2 regions of the Dehalobacter sp. DCA genome follow, and region 1 is predicted to be linked to the other one. Evidence: riboswitches for the same ligand, from Rfam matches in the RefSeq annotation. Region 1 holds a riboswitch; the other holds the start of a gene.
What was found. Region 1 has a riboswitch for cobalamin ahead of DHBDCA_RS14455 (energy-coupling factor ABC transporter permease). Riboswitches for the same ligand answer to the same signal wherever they lie in the genome.

Region 1 (3,541 bases):
GCAAAGAGCAACCGTTTCCATCCTCCCAAATCGATTTATGAGTTGGCCGATATGGCCGGCAAAATCATGCATCTCGGACATCAGACCGGCGAAGGCTGGTTCCTGACCGCAGAAATGCTGGAACTGATAGAAAGCGGAGCAACGAACGTCGCCTGTCTGCAGCCGTTTGCCTGCCTGCCAAATCATATCACGGGTAAAGGGATGGTCCGCGAACTTAAACGGCGCTATCCGCTGGCGAATATTGTGCCTATCGATTACGATCCGGGTGCCAGCCAGGTGAATCAAATCAACAGAATTAAATTGATGCTTTCAGTCGCTTTCAAAAATATGGAGAAGGCGGAAGCAGTCAATAATGCCAATACAAACGATAAAAACAAAATGAATAACAACGCCGAGCAAATTCAATCTACACTTGGCGAGGGAGCGGCAGCTTTGCATAACACTGAAGAGGGTACAGAGCAGTCGTATTCCGAACAAAAGATTATTTAACAAAAAACCTCTTCAGTATTGTACGCTGAAGAAGTTTTGAATATTTATTAAAGTAGATTAGGAATACTAAATGAGTCCGTTATTCTGTTTCATCTGTTGTTCGGCATAGGCGATCATTTTTTTGACCATCTGGCCGCCGATCGGGCCGCCTTCCAGACCATTCTGCCTGGCAGTAACATCGCCTTTATAGTGATCGTTATTTTCCCTTACAAAATCAAGATGGCCGATTTCAGCCGCAGCCTCCATTTTTAGATTCTGCAGCAGCTTTTTTTTGCTTTCACTTGTTCTGCTCATTTTTTTCACCTCCATCAATATTATTGACACTTTTGAAAAAAATTTTCATTGTAAATAATCCAATATTAGAGAGATTTAACCTTCAAGTTTTTGATTGCAAATATTTGGACGCAGACATAGTGACTGGAGTTGGGGAAAACATGCTGCAGATCAAAATTCTGGCGGTAGGGAAAATCAAAGAAAATTATTTAAGAGAAGGGCTGAAGGAATACACCAAGCGTCTTGGCGCGTACATCCGGCTTGAGATGATTGAAGTTGAGGACGAACCATGCCCCGAAAAGGCATCAGCTGTCGACGAAGCAAAAGTAAAACAAAAAGAAGCTGAAAAGGTCCTTAAATTAATTTCACCTCAGGATTATGTGGTTTTGCTGGATCTTCTGGGAAAGGAACTTTCTTCACCCGAACTTGCCGCTTTGTTTGATGAAAAAGGACTTTCGGGCCAGAGCCGGATCACTTTTGTGATCGGCGGATCTCTCGGTACGGCAGATGAAATCCGAAAACGCGCCGATTACCGGTGGTCGTTCTCGAAGCTTACCTTTCCGCATCAGATGATCAGGCTTGTCCTGCTGGAGCAGATTTACCGGGCGTGCAAGATCAGCAAAGGTGAACCCTACCACAAATAGAATTGATGGAGGTAAAGATACTTCAATTAATATGTTCAAGGCTAAAGTAAAAATAATATTGATTCCTTGTCGAAAGAGCGATATAATGAATCAGGATTAAAACTGAATAGACAGAACAGGTGTTGAATGAAGCTAATAATCTGATATGCTGATATGCACATCATTCAATGAATAAGGAAAGTCGGGTAGAAGCCCGCGCGGTCACGCCGCTGTGAAAGTGGAGTTCTTCAGGTATACCACTGGGAAACTGGGAAGGTCTGAAGATCGATGATGCTTAAGCCAGAAGACCTACCTGTTTTAGTGTCTCACCATATACTCTACGAGTGATAGAGAGGGGGATGTTATGTGCAAGACCGAGGAAAACTTCCTAGCATATGAGCCTCTCGACGTAAGATGTTGAGAGGTTTTTTGTTTCATATCTTATATAGGAGAGTTTGACGATGATAAATAAAAAGATTTGGATAATGGGTCTCGTACTTATGTTTATGTTCTTGCCCCGGCAGACATATGCCATGCATATCATGGAGGGTTTCCTTCCTGCGGGTTGGTGTATTGCCTGGGGTGCTTTGGCAATACCTTTTGTTCTAGCTGGTTTTTTCTCTATCAGAAGAACCGTTGGAGAGCATCCCAAAACATTAATGCTTTTGGCGATGGCAGGCGCCTTTGCTTTTGTTTTGTCTTCCCTGAAGATTCCTTCCGTTACAGGAAGCAGTTCACATCCTACAGGAGTTGGCTTTGGCGCTATCTTGTTCGGACCGACCGCGATGGCGGTAATTGGCTTGATCATACTGCTGTTTCAGGCCATCTTACTGGCTCATGGGGGATTGACAACGTTGGGGGCAAATACTTTTTCGATGGGAATTGTGGGGCCGCTGATAGCTTTTGCTACATATAAAATTGTGAAGAAAGCAAATGGACCGCAGTGGCTTGCTGTGTTTCTCGCTGCCGCACTTGGGGATTTATTTACTTACGTCACGACATCGATACAGCTTGCACTGGCGTTTCCTGCTGAAACAGGCGGCGTTATGGCGTCACTAACCAAGTTTTTAGGTATTTTTGCCTTAACGCAAGTACCATTGGCGATCAGTGAAGGTATTTTGACAGTGCTAATATTTAAGGCGATTTCATCCTATGCCGGGGATGAGCTTAAAGACTTAAAAATACTTTCAAAGGGGGTCTGAAAATGTCTGTAGAAACGATGAAACCGAAGAATAAAAATCGGGTTATCATAACAAATATTATTTTAATTACGATTGTCATAGCGCTTGCCGTTATACCCCTCATTGTGCAAAAAAATGCGGAATTTGCTGGAGCTGACAGCCAAGCTGAACAAGCTATAACAGAACTTAACGGGAATTACCAAGCCTGGTTCTCACCGATTTGGGAGCCGCCCAGCGGAGAAATTGAAAGCTTGTTGTTTGCGCTTCAGGCAGCCGTCGGAGCAGGTGTTTTGGGCTACGGGTTAGGTTATCTGCGGGGTCGTAAGAAAAAGGAAGAACCGGTAAACAATGATTTACATCGATAAATACGCTTATTTATCCAAACTTAAACAGACAAATCCATTGCAAAAGCTAGTCTTAGCCATTTTGGTTTTGGGGGTCTGTCTCTGGGCTGAATCCGTTGCGGTGTCAATTTTGACGCTCCTGATAATGGGTTGGTATACCGTTTGCAAAGGCGGTACACCTGTTGGAATTTTTATTAGACTGATGCTTGTCCCGCTTTCCTTTTTAGTGATCGGCGTTTTAACCATTGCGGTCAATGTTTCAGGGGACAAAGATGTTTTTGTATTCTCTGTATATGCATTTGGCATGTATATCGGGGTGTCGCAGTCCGGTATTCTAAGTGCGGCAAATCTGTTTTTTAAAGCGCTTGGCGCGGTTTCCTGTCTGTATTATTTATCGCTGAGTACACCGATGGTAGACCTGCTGGCAGTTCTTCGGAAGCTTAAAGTTCCAAGACTGATGGTTGAATTGATGGGACTGATCTACCGGTTTATCTTTGTATTTTTGGAAACGGCAGACACCATGTTTACGGCGCAGAATTCCCGCTTGGGCTATGCGGGGCTTTCTTCCGGATACCGTTCACTGGCGGCTCTGGCGTCGTCACTTTTTATCCGGTCTTATCAAAGGGCGGAT
Region 2 (3,541 bases), 820 kb from region 1:
TCTTTTTTACCATGACCAGCGGGAAAGGCAACGTCAGCAGCGTAACGGCTAAGAGCCAGATGATATGGCCGATGATTGACGAAGTAACCTGTCCCAGAACCAGTGGACGCACCGTTTCAACTGCATGGTACAGCGGCGTCAGCCACGGAAGAAAACGAATGGCGGCGGGCAGGCTTTCAATCGGAAAAAAGATCCCGGCAAACAGGAACATTGGAGAAATCAGCAGCGTAAAGAAATAGCCGAAAGAGTCATAATTGGGAGCGAGACTCGTCCAAATTAAAGAGAGATTGGAAAAGATGACGGACATGAGGATCAGTGGGACAAAGATGAGCAGGGCATACGGGGAGCGGACGATGCCGAACAAAGCGACGACAATAGAGAAAACCGCACCGTAAAGAACGCCTTTGAACGTGCCGTACAGGATTTCGCCGAGGACGATGTCGTCCATGCTTACCGGCGTAACAACCATGCTGTGAAATATTTTTTCCTTGGACATCCGTGTATAGCTGTTGTAGGTCATTTCATAAGTCACAGCAAACATCGCTGAAGATGCGATCAGCCCCGGAGCCAGAAAATCAAGGTAGGAAAGCCCGTTGATCTGCGTAATATAAACGCCCAGACCAAAGCCCATGGCCCAGAGATAAAGCAGCGGCTCCAGAAAATTAAACATCAAATTGGCTTTCCAGGTTTTGCCGAAAACCTTCAGATTCCGCAGAAATACCTTGAAGGTCAGTACGGGATTAAGATCAGGTTTAACTATTTTCATCCTCTTATCCTCCATATCATCAGCGGTCTTCATATGATTTCTCAAACCCGCCACGGACACCATGAAGCGTTTCGCCGGTCAGTTTCAGAAAAACATCTTCGAGATTCGTCGGTCTCAGGCGCTGATAGCTGACAGGAAGGTGTTCACCGGCAATTCTTTGATTCAGGTTGTCAGCCATGGCTGGTCCGTTATCAGAATAGAGGACCAGATCATCACCAATTTGTTGAAAAGATTTCAGCCACTCAGAGCTCCAGTGCAGGAGCTTATTTTGCATATCCGGACTTACCCCGAGTTCCAGCGCATATTGCCCGACATGCTTATCAATAAGATCTTCCGGTACACCTTGCTCGAGAATTTTTCCCTGATTGATGATGATCAGTCGGTCGCAGAGATGACTGGCTTCTTCAAGATAGTGTGTTGTCAGCAGCATGGTCGTACCGCTTTCTTTTAATTGCCGCAGACGCTGCCAGACCATATGACGGGCGTATGGATCAAGCCCGGTGGTTGGCTCATCGAGAATCAATAGCTCCGGACGGTTGATCAACGCTCGTCCAATTGTCAGACGACGTTTCATGCCGCCGGACAGCTCGTCGACGACCGCATTGGCTTTACTTCGAAGATCCATAAAGTCCAGGATTTCAAAAGCCCGTTCCCTGGCTATACTACGCGGCAGACGATAATAGGAGGCATAGACCAGCAGGTTTTCCAGAACCGTCAGTTCCGGGTCAAGGTTGTCTTCCTGGGCAACAACACCGAGACGTGCTTTAATTTCCCGGGAATGCTCCGAAATATCCTGACCGAAAACCGTCAGATGGCCCTCTGTTCTCGGGGACAAGCCAAAAGCCATTCTGGCTAGGGACGTTTTGCCGGCGCCGTTTGGACCAAGAAGTCCAAAACACTCTCCTTGCCGGACAGTAAAAGAGATCGTGTCAACTGCAGTGAAATCTCCGAACCGTTTCGTCAGGTTTTGGGCTGAAATGATTTCGGTTGGAAGAGAATAAGACATGAGAGGGTACCTCCGTGGATTGCTGTTCTTTTTTCCTAGCGTATCAAAAGGAGGGAGGAAGAGCAAGGCCGTGTCTGTGAAAATATCAAATATCATGTAGGGAGAAGGCAAGGAGAAGGCTATATACTGTTCCGCAGATTGCGGGTGGACACGTTGTGCGTCTTCTGATATAATGTAATCGCTTAGGTTGCATCATTTTGCAATAATAGGGAAACAGGTGAAATACCTGTACGGTCCCGCCGCCGTAAGGTGGAGCAAATTCAAAGTTGCCACTGTTTACAATGGGAAGGCTGAATTTGCTTTGAAACCGAGTCGGAAGACCTGCCTGAGCCATTTTGCACTGTTTTCACGGAGGATGAAAGGTGTAGCATACGAATCGTGCAGAAGTGTTTTAGACTGTTTGCAGATTGTGTAAGTAAAACCTCTTCCAACCGCCGGTTAGAGAGGTTTTTTGATGTCCATGGATGGACGAATGCCGCGATGCCATGGACGGCAAGGAGCGGCGATGTCTACGGACCATCTCAGCTTTGATAGCTTCGATAGAAACGGAGAACAAGTCATGAAAGCAGTTATTCCACGTATTATGTTTGCTGCTGCAGGCAGCAGCAGCGGCAAGACCACAATTACTTGTGCGGTGTTACAAGCCCTTCTGGAGCAAGGAGTTAATCCTGCTGCGTTTAAATGTGGGCCGGACTATATTGATCCGATGTTTCATACCGAAGTCATTGGGACAAAATCACGGAATCTGGATTTGTTTATGCTATCGGAAGAGGTATGCCGGTATTTGCTGGTCAAGAATTCCGAACAGTCGCAAATCGCTGTTTTAGAAGGAGTAATGGGTTATTATGACGGGCTAGGCATTGGCAGTACCGTGGCAAGTTCTTACCATTTGGCTGCAGTAACGCAAACGCCTGTTATCCTTATTGTCAATTGTGCCGGTTCAGCAATCTCAATTGCAGCCTTGATCCAAGGCTTCTGCCATTTTAGACCGGACAACGGGATCAAGGGCGTTATTCTGAATAATCTTACACCTTCCCTATACCCGCAGTATAAGGAAATGATCGAAAAAGAGACGGATATCCAGGCGGTCGGTTACTTTCCGAAACTCAAAGAATGCGCGCTGGAAAGCAGGCATCTTGGATTAATTACAGCATCGGAAGTGGAAGACTTGCAGCAAAAAATGAAATTACTGGCCATACAGGCCAGAGAATCCATTGATCTGAAACAGCTGCTGCGTATTGCAGGCAGGGCCGCAGAAATAGACTATCATGAGGCCGGGATCGAGAGAATCTCTGCTGTTAAAGTCGCCGTAGCCAGAGATAAAGCCTTTTGTTTTTATTACCAGGACAGCCTCGACCTTTTGGAAACATTGGGAGCGGAACTGCAGTATTTTAGTCCGCTTGATGATCAAGCTGTACCGGAATGTGACGGACTGATTCTCGGCGGCGGTTATCCGGAATTATATACCGGACAGTTGGCCAGGAATACATCGATGCTGGCAAGCATCAGGCATGTTCTCTCCAATAATACTCCCTGTATAGCTGAGTGCGGCGGGTTCATGTATTTATTGGAACGTATTGCTGACAAGGACGGCAAACCTTATCCAATGGCAGGGTATTTAGAAGGGGATGCTGTACTGACGGATAAACTGAACCGTTTCGGTTATATTACACTGACGGCGCAAAAGGACAACTTGCTGTGCGACAAAGGCGGCAAGATCAATGCGCATGAATTTCATTACTCTGATTCGACGGCCAACGGCAGCAGTT

Region 2: linked by a shared signal. The riboswitch ahead of DHBDCA_RS03680 (cobyrinate a,c-diamide synthase) and the one ahead of DHBDCA_RS14455 (energy-coupling factor ABC transporter permease) in region 1 are both predicted to bind cobalamin.

The regions. Positions count from the first base shown of each region.
Region 1 covers NC_018866.1:3,030,750-3,034,290, reverse strand. The annotation lists gene DHBDCA_RS14470 (2-hydroxyacyl-CoA dehydratase) at 1-489, shown strand, start outside; gene DHBDCA_RS14465 (alpha/beta-type small acid-soluble spore protein) at 556-783, opposite strand; gene rlmH (23S rRNA (pseudouridine(1915)-N(3))-methyltransferase RlmH) at 927-1,406, shown strand; cobalamin riboswitch at 1,539-1,717, shown strand; gene DHBDCA_RS14455 (energy-coupling factor ABC transporter permease) at 1,847-2,587, shown strand; gene DHBDCA_RS14450 (energy-coupling factor ABC transporter substrate-binding protein) at 2,590-2,931, shown strand; gene cbiQ (cobalt ECF transporter T component CbiQ) at 2,915-3,541, shown strand, end outside.
Region 2 covers NC_018866.1:778,065-781,605, reverse strand. The annotation lists gene DHBDCA_RS03690 (ABC transporter permease) at 1-766, opposite strand, end outside; gene DHBDCA_RS03685 (ABC transporter ATP-binding protein) at 786-1,772, opposite strand; cobalamin riboswitch at 1,940-2,116, shown strand; gene DHBDCA_RS03680 (cobyrinate a,c-diamide synthase) at 2,332-3,541, shown strand, end outside.